DNA from 2 places in the Paenibacillus sp. ISL-20 genome. Region 1 is predicted to be linked to the other one. Evidence: riboswitches for the same ligand, from Rfam matches in the RefSeq annotation. Region 1 holds a riboswitch; the other holds the start of a gene.
The links. Region 1 has a riboswitch for S-adenosylmethionine ahead of metA (homoserine O-acetyltransferase MetA). Riboswitches for the same ligand answer to the same signal wherever they lie in the genome.
Positions count from the first base shown of each region.

Region 1 (7,231 bases):
CGGGCTCTCTAGGACAACAGCTTGAGCAAGGGGCGCCTGTAGATTTGTTTGTATCCGCGGCAACGGAGCCGATGGATCGTCTGGTCGAGAAGGGGATCGTACCATCCGATGCGGTTCAGTTAATGTTTCGAAATGCGTTGGTGCTGATTGAGCCTGTTGGCAAACAGAATGTGAAGCAGTTATCCGATCTGCTCAAACCTGAAGTACGCGTTCTGGCTATCGGGCAGCCGGATACTGTACCGGCCGGGGAGTACGCGAAGGAGACTCTTCAGAATGAAGGCCTTTGGGAAGATGTCGAATCCAAGGCGGTGTATGCCAAGGACGTGACGCAAGTTCTCGCTTATGTGGAGTCGGGGAATGCGGATGCCGGTTTTGTGTACAAAACCGATCTGAAGAGTTCCGCCAAGGCAACACTTGCGCTTGAGGTTGACCCGGACAAGCACCAGCCGATCGAATATCCTGCAGCGATTCCGGGCAATGCCAAGCATCCGCAGGAGGCTGAGGCGTTCCTCGAATTTATGCGGAAGCCCGAGATCAGGGATATCTTCACGGAGGCTGGATTTGAGGTAGCGGAGGCGTCGCCGTGACTGCGACCGAAATGTTCTGGATGCCGGTATGGCTGTCGATAAAAACATCACTGCTGTCCAGCATCATTGCATTTATACTGGGATTAGCGGCAGCGCGCTGGATGTCCAGGCGCTCGTTTGTCGGCAAGACGGCGGTTGAAACGCTGCTGATGCTTCCGCTTGTGCTTCCGCCTACGGTGGTTGGCTTTCTTCTGCTTGTCATGCTGGGCAGAAACAGCTGGATTGGCGCAGCTGCCGAATGGCTGTTTGCCAGGCCCATTATTTTCAGTTGGGGGGCCGCGGTCATAGCGGCTATTGTCGTCTCGTTTCCGCTTGTGTATCAGAGCATGCGGGTGGGCTTTGAGTCCGTGGAACCGGAGCTTGAGGATTCGGCGCGATCGGCAGGGGCCGGCGAATGGCAGGTGCTTCGCTGGATTACGCTGCCGCTTGTCCGCAGAGCGGGGATTTCGGCGTTCATTCTGGCTTTTGCCAGAGGTTTAGGTGAATTTGGGGCAACCTGGATGGTTGCAGGCAATATACCGGGCGTTACGCAAACGCTGCCCACGGCGATTTACGTTGCGGTAAGCAATGGCGAGAGCGGACTGGCGTGGGCGTGGACGGCTGTCATTATTTTGTTCTCATGGCTGTTGCTGGCCGCGTCAGGAACGGGCAGAAGCAGAGAAAGAGGCGGGCGGACTTGACTGGAGCACAATGTTTACATATGCTTCGAATAGAGCTTGTTAGCAACTATATAGAGAACAAGGCATAGCACATCGTGGAGAGGATGGAAGAAGCATGAGTTTACTTGGAGCAATTGAAGCAGGAGGAACCAAGTTCGTTTGCGGCGTGGGTATGGAGGATGGAACGGTTGTGGAGCGAGTGAGCTTCCCGACAACAACCCCTGAAGAAACCATGGCAAACGTCTTTAACTTTTTTGCTGATAAGGATATAGAGGCGATCGGAGTCGGTTCTTTCGGACCGATTGATCCGGTGAAGGGCAGCCCGACTTATGGCTGTATTACTACGACACCGAAGCCACATTGGAGCAATTACAATATTGTCAAAGCACTGGAAGAGCGTTTTAATGTTCCGATTGGATTTGATACCGATGTAAACGGAGCCGCTCTTGGAGAATATACATGGGGCGCTGCCCAGGGACTGGATAGCTGTCTGTATATCACCATCGGAACGGGAGTAGGAGCAGGCGCCGTGGTAGCTGGCGAATTGATTCACGGCTTGTCTCATCCGGAGATGGGGCATATTTATGTGCGCCGCCACCCGGAAGATCGGTATGAAGGGACATGCCCTTATCATGCAGACTGTCTGGAGGGGCTTGCTGCCGGACCGTCTCTTGGCAAACGTTGGGGAGTTCCTGGTGTGGAATTGACGCCGGATCATCCGGCTTGGGAGATGGAAGCTTATTATCTGGCTCAAGCGCTGATGAATTATGTCCTTATTCTGTCCCCGCAGCGTATCGTGATGGGCGGAGGCGTTATGAAGCAGGAGCAGCTGTTCCCGCTGATCCGTACGAAGCTTCAGGAGCTGCTGGCCGGATATGTTCAGCATCCAAGCCTTCATGATGGGATTGATCAATTTATCGTTCCGCCGATGCTCGGCGATAATGCGGGTCTCTGCGGCGCATTGGCGTTGGCCAAGCTGGCAGTAGATGAGGCCAAGAGCGTTCAAGCTTGACCCTATTTCTTATATAGAGTGAATCAAAATTAGGTTGATTTTATTACAGATTATGGTATTATGATTTCAACAGTATAACGTATGGAACGGGAAGCACCTTTCTTTGTCGCTGCGGCGGAGGAGAGGTGCTTTTTTGCGTTGTTTCATCGTTGTGCTGAATGCGCAAGCGGGAGGTATTCGAGGGATGCAAATTGTGTTCATGAATCAGATGAGCGGAGCGGATGAGTCAGGTCACATCCGTTCTGCTCAAGTATGGATCGGTGAGGAAGAGGGGGGATGGCGGCTTGGCTGGCGGAACATGGAACCAGACGGTGATGTATCCGATGATGAGTGGTATGAGGGAAATTCATGGAATGAGTTATTATGCGTGTACCGACATCAATTAGCGAAGAAGCTTGGAGAGGGCTTCCGGCCGCTAGTTGAGGGGGGATTCCATGAACCGGGAGAGACTGGAGGCAAGAATCTCGGCGCTCAGAAGCTGCAGTGCTATAGTGAGCTTTATGGCTCGGAGGAGCTGTACACGGAGCTGTGTGCCTGGCGCAGGAGAAAGGCGGCCTCCGGAAGAAAAGCGCCTTATTTCATTGCCAGCAATCGAGTGCTGCGTATGATTAGCGCCTTCATCCCCCAGAATGAGGAAGAGCTGCTGCAGCTTCCGGGAATCGGGGTCAGCAAGGCTTCGGAGCATGGGGCGGAGTGGCTGGAGATCACGACGAAAATCGAACGAACCACAACCTTTCCACTGGATTGGGTTTACGAGCAGCTGCAGGAAGAGGTGTTCTTGTCCTGGCTGTATAAACAGAAGGAGCAGCGATACAAGCAAGAGCTCGACCGCTTCCGAATCCGCCGTACGATGCTGATTGGGATAGCTGAGGGAGCTTCACTGGCCCAGCTGGAAGAGCGCACCTCGTTATCTCGTCGGGATTTGGTTGAGGAATTGGAGGGGCTCGAGAAGGAAGGTTATGATACGGAGCAACTGCTTGAGGTTGAATTGAATACGATGACGGCTTCAGAGCAGGCAACGGTATGGAAGGCGTTTGAAGAGCTGGGCGATACGTTTCTTAAACCCGTATTACAACGGGTATATGGAGAAGGACAAGCCCGGAATGGAGAGGTAGAAGACATTGGCGGAATGGAGAAGCTGTATGAGCGGCTGCGCCTGATACGGATTCGCTTCCGGCGGGAAGAGTCTGGCAAAGCAAACGCAAGCTAATCCGCATAAACGAAAATCAGGACGGATTTCCTCGTGGCAAGGAGATCCGTCCTGATTCTGTCTATGGTTCTGTAGATGAGGCAGCACATTTCATATCCAGTCTTTTTTACGGAACAGATAAAACATGAGAGCACCGGCAAAAACCATGATGCCTAGAACCACATAATAAGAGTATTTCCAGTGAAGCTCAGGCATATTGTCAAAGTTCATGCCGTAGATGCCCGTAATCAGCGTCAGTGGAATGAAGATGGTTGTGATAGCGGTAAACACACGCATGATTTCATTGGCCCGATTGGCGATACTGGATTGGTAAGCCTCTCGAAGGTTCCCCATGAGATCCCGGTAAGTCTCGAAGGTTTCGGAAATCTTCACGGCATTTTCATAGATGTCGCTAAAATATTTCTGCAGTTGGTCATCAATCAGCCGGAGATCTTTTTTGTTGAGCGTATTAATAACTTCCTTCTGCGGTCCGAGCACTTTTTTCAACCATAGAATCTCGCTTCGCAGACCGATAATCTCGCTTAAGTGGGATTTTTTGGTATGCATCAGGATGTCTTCCTCCAGCTTTTCAATCCGCGCCTCGATGCGGTCCCCGACGGAAAAATAGTTGTCCGTGACAAGGTCGATCAAGAGATAGAGGAAGCGGTCAGGCGTGCTGACTTCGTCCTCCCAGAGAAGCGGCTTAACCGAGCGAAGCTCGTGGATTTTTTGCTTGGTCATCGTAATAATAAAATGCCTGCCCAAGAAAACGTTCAAAGCGCGAAGGAAAATCTCTTCGTCGTCAAACCGGATGCTGTTCACGACGATAAAATAGTGGTTCTCGTATATTTCAATTTTGGGACGCTGCTCTTCTTCGCTGAGGCAATCCTCAACCGCAAGATCATGCAGGGAGAAGAGAGGTTGCAGTTCGGCTAAATCATCCTCGTCCGCATCCAGCCAGTAGAAGCCGCTGGCCGGAGGGGTCAGCGTCATTTCGATGTCATCAACAGGGGTAAATACGCCCGAATCGACCAACCGGATTTTCATCTGATATCACTCCTTTGTCAAATACGAGCTGCTTGGTTAAGCAGTAAAGGCACAGGATATCAGCCCACCGGTGTAGGGGCATTTCAAGGAAGGTTAGAATACGATAAAAGCGCATGAAAAATAACGCCGCCCTCTGCCGGTAGACTGATCTTAATCCTATGCGGTTGTGCGTCTTGATCTAGTTTCTGGCTCGGGTCACCGTCCATCTTCCATGTCACCTCTTTCATACTCGGTTTTAAACAGCACTTGTCTAGTATAACGCCGGGTGTAGGACCTTTCAAGTTGAAATCCGGTGCAATCAAGTGTCATTTGTACAGGGTATGGAAACCTTCGGTGAAGTGTGACGGACTTATGAAAAGGTTCTTGACGAAAAATTAGGAATGATTTAAAGTAAGTATCAATTACGAACAATTTAAGACAACTGAATAAAGCGAAATCTTATCAAGAGCAGGTGGAGGGACTAGCCCTATGAAACCCGGCAACCGGCGGCAACATCGCACGGTGCTAATTCTTGCAGGAGATACGACGCTTCTTAGAAGCCGTTGTATAGACTGACAGATGAGAGAGGCGCATTGTGATACGTATATGATGACCTTTCTCTACTTGGAGAAAGGTTTTCTTGCGTTTATACAGTCTAACGCTCTTTCTCACAGCTTTTATGGATGTATCATTTCATATTTCGAAGGAGTGAGCCACGATGCCGATTAAAATTCCGGATGCCTTGCCGGCAAAGGAAGTTCTGGCTGGAGAAAACATTTTTGTCATGGATGAGAGTCACGCATTTCATCAGGATATCCGCCCATTGCGGATTGCTATTCTGAACCTGATGCCAACCAAGGAAACGACGGAGACCCAATTGCTGCGATTGATCGGTAACTCCCCGCTCCAGGTGGATGTTGTCCTTCTTCATCCGAGTTCCCACGTTTCGAAGAATACGTCGGCTGAGCATCTGAAATCATTTTACAAAACCTTTGAAGAAGTGAAGAACCGTCGTTTTGACGGCATGATCATTACAGGAGCTCCAGTCGAGCAGTTGGAGTTTGAAGAAGTGAATTACTGGGATGAGCTTACTGAAATTTTTGAATGGACCAAGACGCATGTGACCTCCACGCTCCATATTTGCTGGGCATCGCAAGCCGGGCTTTATTATCATTACGGCGTGCCGAAATACAGCCTTGAGGAAAAATGCTTTGGCGTATTTCCACATACGATCAATGAAGCGTGTATCAAGCTGCTCCGCGGCTTTGACGAAATGTTCTTTGTTCCGCACTCTCGTCATACGGAAGTTCGGCGCGAAGACATTACAGGCATTGACGATCTGGTCATCCTGTCCGAATCCGAGGAAGCAGGAATTTATTTGGTTTCAAGCCGGGATGGCAAGCAGATTTTTGCCACAGGACATTCCGAGTATGATGCGGACTCTCTGAAATGGGAGTATGACCGGGACGCTGCCAAAGGCATGGATATCGCGCTGCCGCGCAACTATTACCCGAATGATGATCCAACAAGGACGCCTCCGTCCATATGGCGAGCGCATGCAAACTTATTATTTACTAATTGGCTCAATTACTATGTATATCAGGAAACGCCATACGATATTGGTCCGCAAATATAGAAGTATCCGGGAGGAGAGTTTGTGATGGAGAAGAAACCTTTGAATATAGAGAGCCGGCTGGCACAGATCGGGTCGGTGCAAGAACCGGTAACCGGAGCCGTGAATTTTCCGATTTATCAGGCTACGGCATACCGCCATCCCAAATTAGGCCAGAGCACAGGGTTTGATTACACCCGTACGAAAAATCCGACCCGTTCGGTACTGGAGGATGCCTGCGCCGAGCTGGAATCCGGTGATGCCGGCTTTGCCTGCAGCTCGGGCATGGCTGCCCTTCAGACGATTTTTGCTTTGTTCGGTCAAGGGGATCATCTGATTGTATCGCTGGATCTGTATGGAGGGACGTATAGGCTTCTGGAGCGGATCATGTCTAAGTTCGGCGTAACGGCCACGTACGTGGATACGAATGACCTGGATGCGCTGGAAGGGGCAAGAAGGCCCAACACGAAGGCTGTATTTATCGAAACGCCGACCAATCCGCTTATGATGATTACGGATATCGAAGCCGTCTGTACGTGGGCAAGGCGCCATCAACTGATCAGCATCGTGGATAATACGCTTTTGACTCCATATTTCCAAAGACCTATCGAGCTTGGGGCGGATATCGTCATACATAGCGCCACCAAGTATTTGGGAGGACATAACGATGTGCTGGCGGGTATCATCGTAACGAAGGGCAAGGAACTATCGGAGGAGATGGCTTTCCTTCATAATTCCATCGGCGCGGTGTTAAGCCCGACCGATTCCTATCAGCTGATGAGAGGAATGAAGACGCTTGCCCTGCGCATGGATCGGCACGAAACGAATGCAACCGCAGTGGCATCATTTTTGACAACTCACCCAGCGATTGGCGAGGTGTATTATCCTGCCCTGCCGGATCATCCGGGACATGACATCCAGAATCGTCAATCCAGCGGCAACACCGGCATCTTCTCTTTCAAGGTGAAGGACGCCCGCTATGTGGAGCCCGTGCTGCGGCACATTAAACTGATTGCGTTCGCAGAAAGCCTGGGGGGCGTCGAGTCTCTGATGACCTACCCTGCCGTCCAGACCCATGCGGACATCCCGCTTGAGATTCGGGAAGCGATCGGTGTGGATGACCGCTTGCTCCGGTTCTCGGTCGGC
Region 1 covers NZ_JAGGRD010000024.1:236,143-243,373, reverse strand. The annotation lists gene modA (molybdate ABC transporter substrate-binding protein) at 1-587, shown strand, start outside; gene modB (molybdate ABC transporter permease subunit) at 584-1,267, shown strand; gene J7E85_RS15640 (ROK family protein) at 1,362-2,258, shown strand; gene J7E85_RS15635 (HRDC domain-containing protein) at 2,443-3,468, shown strand; gene corA (magnesium/cobalt transporter CorA) at 3,559-4,494, opposite strand; SAM riboswitch class I at 4,930-5,059, shown strand; gene metA (homoserine O-acetyltransferase MetA) at 5,192-6,109, shown strand; gene J7E85_RS15620 (PLP-dependent transferase) at 6,134-7,231, shown strand, end outside.

Region 2 (7,231 bases), on a different contig from region 1:
ATTATGGCAACGATGCATAACGAGGAGGTTTACGTATTCTCCGCACTGGGACATACACTGCTGATCTCGGCCTTATTCGGCGTACTCTGTTATTTAAGTGTCAGGGTATGGCAGCTCAGCAAGCCGGTTAGAGCTGAAAGGCAGCCAGATCATAGCATGTCTCGTGAAAAGATTGTATAAAAAAGAAGCGAAAATCATTAAACAAAAAGATCGGGGCATCCTATAAGAACAATCCTCTGGTCATTGATGCACGAATGAAACCGGGATGAGTTATTCCCGCGTGAGGATATCGTGAAGATGGTTGAAACGCGGTGGAAATCATAATTTTGGCAAATAGCGATCCAAGAACCAAGGTTAATCTGATGACGCGAGGGGGTACCGCCATGCTTCGTATGTTACTTGGGGAACAGCCCCGGCAGAATAACGGTCTGCTTGAGGAAGCCATTGAATCGATGGTCCAAACAACCCGGCTGCTGCAGAAGGAAATGGAGAAAAATCAGGATCCGACGCATGACTTTCGCAAGCTTGAGATTTGGACCCGGGGGTTGATCGTTTCCCTGGATGAGCTGGAACAGAGCTGGAATGCGGCCAGACATTTCAGTCAATCGATCCAATCGGGTTACATCGATGACATGTCGATTCAGGAGCAAGGGGAATATCAACGGTATGTGTATTTTTACAAAAATGGCTTCATACGCGTATTCTCGATCCTTGACAAGTTGGGGACGGTGCTGAACGATTTGTACGATCTTCATACCTCTAAGGTGAAGGAGCATTTCTCATATTTTACGGTCCTGCGGCAGTTTAAATTCCTGAAGGCCCACGGAGAGCTGGCTAAAGAGCTGGAAGCGATCAAGGATCGTTACAAAACGCCGCTGAACTCGCTCCGGAAACGGCGCAACGCCGAAATTCATTACATGAATTCCGAGATGCAGGATGATTTATGGCAGCGTCATCAAGGGCTGTCGGACAAGATCGAACTGGAGGATATCGATCAGCACCTGGACGATCTCAAACAGGGCGTTGATATGGTATGCCGGAGCCTGGCGGCTTCATATAAATATACAAACGAGCTTTGGGCGAAAAATGGAGTCAGGGCATAGGCACAAAATCGCCATGAAATTCCCTTTGACAAAAACCTGAAAAGAATCTATACTAACTATTGCATTCATTAAATGTTATTAAATCAGATCAAATTAATCGGAAAAATTTCATATCGATGTTTTCTTATCGAGAGAGGCGGAGGGACAGGCCCGATGAAGCCCGGCAACCGACTCCAGTGTAATTGCTTAACGCAATGACGCATGGAGTGACATGGTGCTAATTCCTTCAAAGCTACAGGATATCCTTTGGCTTTGACAGATGAGAAAAGGCGTTGACTTTTACGTAAAGAGGGCCCTTTTTGATTCTACAAAAAGAGGCTCTTTTCTTTTGGGTAAATAGATATGAAGCTGCGGAAAAAGGAGGATTATCGGATTGATTGAGCTCAAGCAATTGACGAAGCAGTACGGGAAAGCCCGAACCTTAACAACTGCGTTGTCCGAATTGGATTTGTCGATTGAAAAAGGAGAAATTTTCGGAGTGATCGGACACTCCGGTGCAGGTAAAAGTACATTGATCCGTTGTATCAATTTGTTGGAGCGTCCCACCTCAGGCGAGGTGTGGGTGAACGGTAAGAACTTAACGTCGCTTGGCAAGAAGCAGCTTCAGGCGGAACGCCGAAAAATCGGCATGATTTTTCAGCACTTTAACCTGCTGTCTTCCGCTAGCGTGTACGATAACATTGCGTTTCCGCTCCGTCTGGCCAAGACGCCGAAGGAGGAAATGGAACGCAAAGTATCCGAACTGCTGGCTTTGGTCGGCTTGGAGGCGCATCGGGATAAATACCCGTCTCAGCTATCAGGTGGTCAGAAGCAGCGGGTCGGCATAGCCAGAGCGCTTGCAAGCGATCCGGAAGTGCTGCTGTGCGACGAAGCGACTTCGGCGCTTGACCCGCAGACCACGGATTCGATCCTGCGCCTGCTGCTGGACATTAACAAAAAGTTTCATCTAACGATCGTGCTCATTACCCATGAGATGCACGTGATTCAGAGTATATGCGACAAGGTCGCGGTCATTCATCAGGGCGGCATTGTGGAGCAAGGGCCGGTAACGGAAGTGTTCCTGAAGCCGAAACATGAAGTGACCCAGGAATTTATCCGTCAGGAGATGGACAGCGGCGAAGCTTTCCGTCTGGCCATTCAGGGCCAGGCGAACGGACCTTCAAGGGCGGTGCAGATTACGTTCCTTGGATCGAAAACGTACGAATCGATTCTGTCCCATACGGTCCATGAGACGGGCGTGAATTTTGCGATTCTGCAGGGCACGATCTCCACAATCAAAGAAACGCCGTACGGCCAGCTCATTGTCCGTTTCGAAGGGGAAGAGGGCGCCATTGAAGATACGATCCGGAAGCTGCTTGAACAAGGATTAGACGTGGAGGTGATTCATTAATGTTCGAACTCGATTTTACCCAAATCGACTGGAAAGAAATATGGACAGCAACCTTGGATAGCCTTCGGATGCTGGGGGCATCGGCATTGTTCAGTTTCATTATCGGACTGCCGATTGGCGTGCTGCTTTACATGGCTTCTAGATCCACATCCGGCCTCGTACGCTTCGGTTACTCGATCCTGTCGTTCATTGTGAACATCCTGCGTTCGATTCCTTTCATTATCCTGATCGTGGCGATGATCCCGATTACGAAATCGCTTGTGGGTGTTTCGTATGGCGTGCTGGGAACCATTCCACCGCTCGTGATAGGCGCGGCGCCATTCTTCGCCAGACTCGTGGAAACAGCCTTGAATGAGGTGGACAAAGGGGTTATTGAAGCGGCTCATGCCATGGGCTCCTCGACAGGCCAGATCATATGGAGGGTTCTCCTCCCGGAGGCTCGTCCGGGCTTGCTGGCTGGGATGACCATCACGATTGTAACCCTGGTATCGTATACCGCGATGTCTGGTCAAGTTGGCGGCGGCGGTTTGGGAGATTTGGCCATCAAGTATGGGTATTACCGTTATGAGACCGAGATCATGATTCTGGCCGTCGTATTAATGATTGTGCTGGTACAGCTGCTGCAAATGGCAGGAGATCGACTGGTCCGACATTTTACAAGAAAATAACGGGATGGATGAGGCATCAAGGAAGACAATATAAAAAATAATATATTTTCGGAGGGAGAGTTTTTAGAATGAAAAAATGGACATTGGCATTGATCAGCTTGACATTGGTTACGGTGCTGGCTGCGTGCGGCAGCAAGCCTGCGGATAAAGCAGCTGAGCCAGGGGGAACAACAGGAGGTGGCGCTCAAGAGACCGTAACCTTGAAAGTAGGCGCTTCGCCTTCACCGCACGCCAAAATTTTGGAGCATGTTAAACCAGCGCTTGAAAAAGAGGGCGTGAACCTGGAAATCGTGGAATTCACGGATTATGTTCTGCCAAATACGCAAGTGGACTCCAAAGAAATCGACGCGAATTTCTTCCAGCACAAGCCTTACCTGGATAACGAAATCAAAGAGCGTAAATTGAATCTTGAATCCGTGATCGCGGTGCATGTGGAGCCGCTGGGTGCTTACTCCAAAACCATTAAATCTGTGGATGAGCTGAAGGATGGAGCAGTTGTAGCAATCCCGAATGATCCTTCGAATGCGGGCCGTGCATTGACTCTGCTGTCCAAGAATGGCGTAATTAAGCTGCAAGATGAAACCAAGCTTGAAGCTACCGCTAAGGATATCGTGGAAAATCCGAAGAACCTGGAGTTCAAGGAAGTTGAAGCCGCCATGCTGCCGCGTATGTTGGATGAGCTGGATCTGGCTGTCATCAACACGAACTACGCGCTTGAAGCGGGACTGGACCCAACAAAGGATGCGCTCTTTATCGAAGACAAGGAGAACCCTTATGCCAACCTGCTGGTAGCTCGTCCGGATAACAAGAATTCCGACGCCATTCAAAAATTGACGAAGGCACTGACTTCCGAGGACGTGAAGACCTTTATCGAAGAAGAGTACAAAGGTGCTGTAATTCCGGCATTCTAATTCGAGGACCAAAGGCTCGATGATGCTGTAGATTAGTTCATCGTAGCGGTGAAGAGAGGGCATTATCCAAAAGACGTGGGTCTTTTTGGATAAGCCCTTTCTTTTTTTTGTGTGGCGGCGATCTATGCCGGGTTGCAAGTTGTTAGGCCTTATCAAATCTTTTATACTGAAGGAAGGATATCCATCTGAGGAGGGAAAGTCTTGAAGGGAAAAGTAGCGCTGATTACAGGCAGTGCGACAGGTTTGGGGAAAATGACGGCGCTGTCGTTAGCTCGGCAGGGATGTCATTTGGCTATAAATTATGTAAACAGCAAGGATGAAGCGGAGGCGCTCTCCCGTGAAATCGAGGGGTTTGGCGTGAAGTCCATTGCAATTAAAGCCGATATCGCCAGCGAGCGTGAGCTGTATTCATTGGTGGATCAGACGGAGGAGCAACTGGGAAGCGTCGATATCCTGGTGAACAACGCAGGCCCGTTCATTCGGGAGCGTCGTCTGTTCTCAGAGTACAGTCGCGACGAGATCGTCCATATGGTGAATGGCAATTTAACCGGCGTCATGCTGCTGGACCACCGCGTTCTGCCTGCCATGCGGGAGAAGAAGTGGGGACGCATCATCCACTTTGGATTCGGACATGCGGGAGAAGCCCGCGCGTGGCCCCAGCGTTCAGCCTACGCGGCTGCTAAAGTGGGCCTGGTCTCCTTTACGAAGACGCTTGCGGTGGAAGAAGCCCCGTATGGAATCACCGTGAATATGATCTGTCCGGGGGACATCCGCGGAGCCAATAAAGAGAAGACCATCGATGAAGTTTCGGGCATTCAAGATGGGCTGACCCCGCGCGGACGATCGGGAAGCGGGGAGGACATCGCCAGGGTGATCGAATATTTATGCCTGGATAAGTCGGATTTCATTACTGGCAATATTATGGATATATCCGGCGGGCTGGACCCGATCCGCCCGTTGATTAAACCGGAATAACATATCATTCTCAAAATAGCCCCGCAAAGTGGAGTCTATGCTTCGATGCTTATTCCAAATACTTTGCGGGGACCCCAAAACATATAAATGCGATTAAAGAATGCTTACGCTTCGCTGAAAACATATACATTCTTTTATCTCAAAAAAAGAGTCTTGGTTCCACGAGGGAAACCAAGACTCTTTATAGTTAAAGAAGATTTAGAATACTTGAACTACTTCTTGAATGCCTTCTACTTCTTCAACCAGGGCGCGTTCAATCCCTGCCTTCAGAGTAATGGTGGAGCTAGGGCAGCTACCGCATGCACCCATCAATTTCAGCTTAACGATGCCGTCTTCAACGTCAACCAGTTCCACGTCACCGCCGTCGCGCTGCAGGAACGGACGAAGTTTATCAAGCACTTCAGCCACTTCATCATATACAGTGGTTTGCGTGTTTTCACTCATCTTGTTCAACTCCTTTCCTCCCTATATTATAGTACATAAACCGGCAAAATAAAATGCCAATCTTAAGGCAGGTCGAATAACAATGTCCATTATCATTGAGTTTTGCACAAGCAATTCCTATTTCGGCACGGATAAAGTTCTACAGACGCTTGAAGCCAAGTATGATTGTCAAGTCATCGAATACGGCTGCCTGACCAGCTGCGGCCAGTGCTACCTGATGCCCTTCGCTTATGTGGATGGCGAATGGGTCGAGGCTCCCACGGCTGAAGAACTGCTTGACGTTGTCATAGCCAAACTGGAAAGCTTTCAGGACAGCGAAGAGGAAAGCTGACCCTGATTCCTGGCATATTCCTTCCGTAAGGATCTACAAAGCGCCTGCAGCCTGCTCAGTGCTAGTAGTGACGCTTGGATTTCCAGAGAACGCCGCTCTTCAGTATCCTTGGTACCCGGCCCAGCACCGAGGTGCTGCCCATGAGTCCAAAGCCTGCATGTTTGCCGAGGGAACCGAGGGTTCCCTTGAGCTTCAGCGGAGATACCTTTGGCGTATCATCCCGCCATAAAGCTTTCAGGACATGTCCCACTTGCTCGGCTTGAGCCCCAGCGGCTTGGGCGCTTGGGACGAACGGGAGGCTGGCGCAGTCGCCGATCACGTACACTTCCGGATGGGAAGGAACCTGATACCACTCGTTCAGCATAATGCGTCCGCTGCGGTCTTTTGGCAGATCCAGATCCTGTACGACCTTTACGGGCTGAATACCCGCCGTCCATACAGCCAGGTCGGTTGCGATTGGCACATCCAGATTGTACACGGCGTCCTTCTCAACTCGGGATACGGAAACGCCGCTGTGGATATCCACATGGTGTTCCTCAAACCAGCGATGAATATAAGCAGACAAACGGTTAGGAAAAGAAGAAAGTACCCGTTGTCCTCGGTCCAAGATGGCGATATTAAGGTCAGGCCGGCTTTCACGAAGATCGGCAGCGAGCTCGATGCCGCTTAAGCCTCCGCCAATGATATGAACATGACCATAAGGTCTGAGGTTGTTCAGGTGCAAATAGGTTTCCCGGGATGTAGAGAAAGATTGCAGGCTGAACGTGAATTCTTCAGCACCCGGTACTCCATGATAACGGTCCGTACATCCCAGAGCAATGGCGAGTTGATCGTATTCCACGGGATCGTTGTTCGTCAGGTTAACAAGCCTCTTCTCTAGATCAATGGATGTGACTTCACCATATACAATTTGGAGGCGGTCATATACCGGGAATTTAACACGAACGGCGGTATCGGCCACGGTGCCTGCTGCCAGCGCGTAATATTCGGTTTTGAGTCCTTGGTATGGCATGCGGTCGATGAGCACGACCTCCACATCCGGAGGAAGATAGCCGCTGAATAATTCTTGAATTAGGGCAAGACCACCATAGCCTCCGCCGAGAATGACGAGCTTTTTCATAAATTTCTTCCTTTCTCAAGAGATAAGAAGGTGAGCGCCGATTCGCAAGAAAAACGCCGCTGGAAGCGGCTTAGGTTACCCACGCAATTATCTCTTTAACCTGTTTTCCGTTTTTTGGAACGTCTCTCGTTTGCTTAAATCCCTGCTGGTAAGATTTATTCGTAAACCTTGATCTCGTTGTAGAAGGTATCGCGTTCAACCGGAATCCGGCCTGCGCCTTGGATGAGCCAGACCAGCTCTTTGCGTGTCAGCCCTTCCGGTGTTAAGGCTCCTGCAGCATGGCTAATAC
Region 2 covers NZ_JAGGRD010000019.1:154,857-162,087, reverse strand. The annotation lists gene J7E85_RS11925 (COX15/CtaA family protein) at 1-180, shown strand, start outside; gene J7E85_RS11920 (Cthe_2314 family HEPN domain-containing protein) at 384-1,103, shown strand; SAM riboswitch class I at 1,225-1,369, shown strand; gene J7E85_RS11915 (methionine ABC transporter ATP-binding protein) at 1,477-2,493, shown strand; gene J7E85_RS11910 (methionine ABC transporter permease) at 2,493-3,161, shown strand; gene J7E85_RS11905 (MetQ/NlpA family ABC transporter substrate-binding protein) at 3,230-4,072, shown strand; gene J7E85_RS11900 (SDR family oxidoreductase) at 4,274-5,047, shown strand; gene J7E85_RS11895 (NifU family protein) at 5,246-5,491, opposite strand; gene J7E85_RS11890 (YuzB family protein) at 5,574-5,822, shown strand; gene J7E85_RS11885 (NAD(P)/FAD-dependent oxidoreductase) at 5,884-6,942, opposite strand; gene mqnE (aminofutalosine synthase MqnE) at 7,098-7,231, opposite strand, start outside.
Region 2: linked by a shared signal. The riboswitch ahead of J7E85_RS11915 (methionine ABC transporter ATP-binding protein) and the one ahead of metA (homoserine O-acetyltransferase MetA) in region 1 are both predicted to bind S-adenosylmethionine.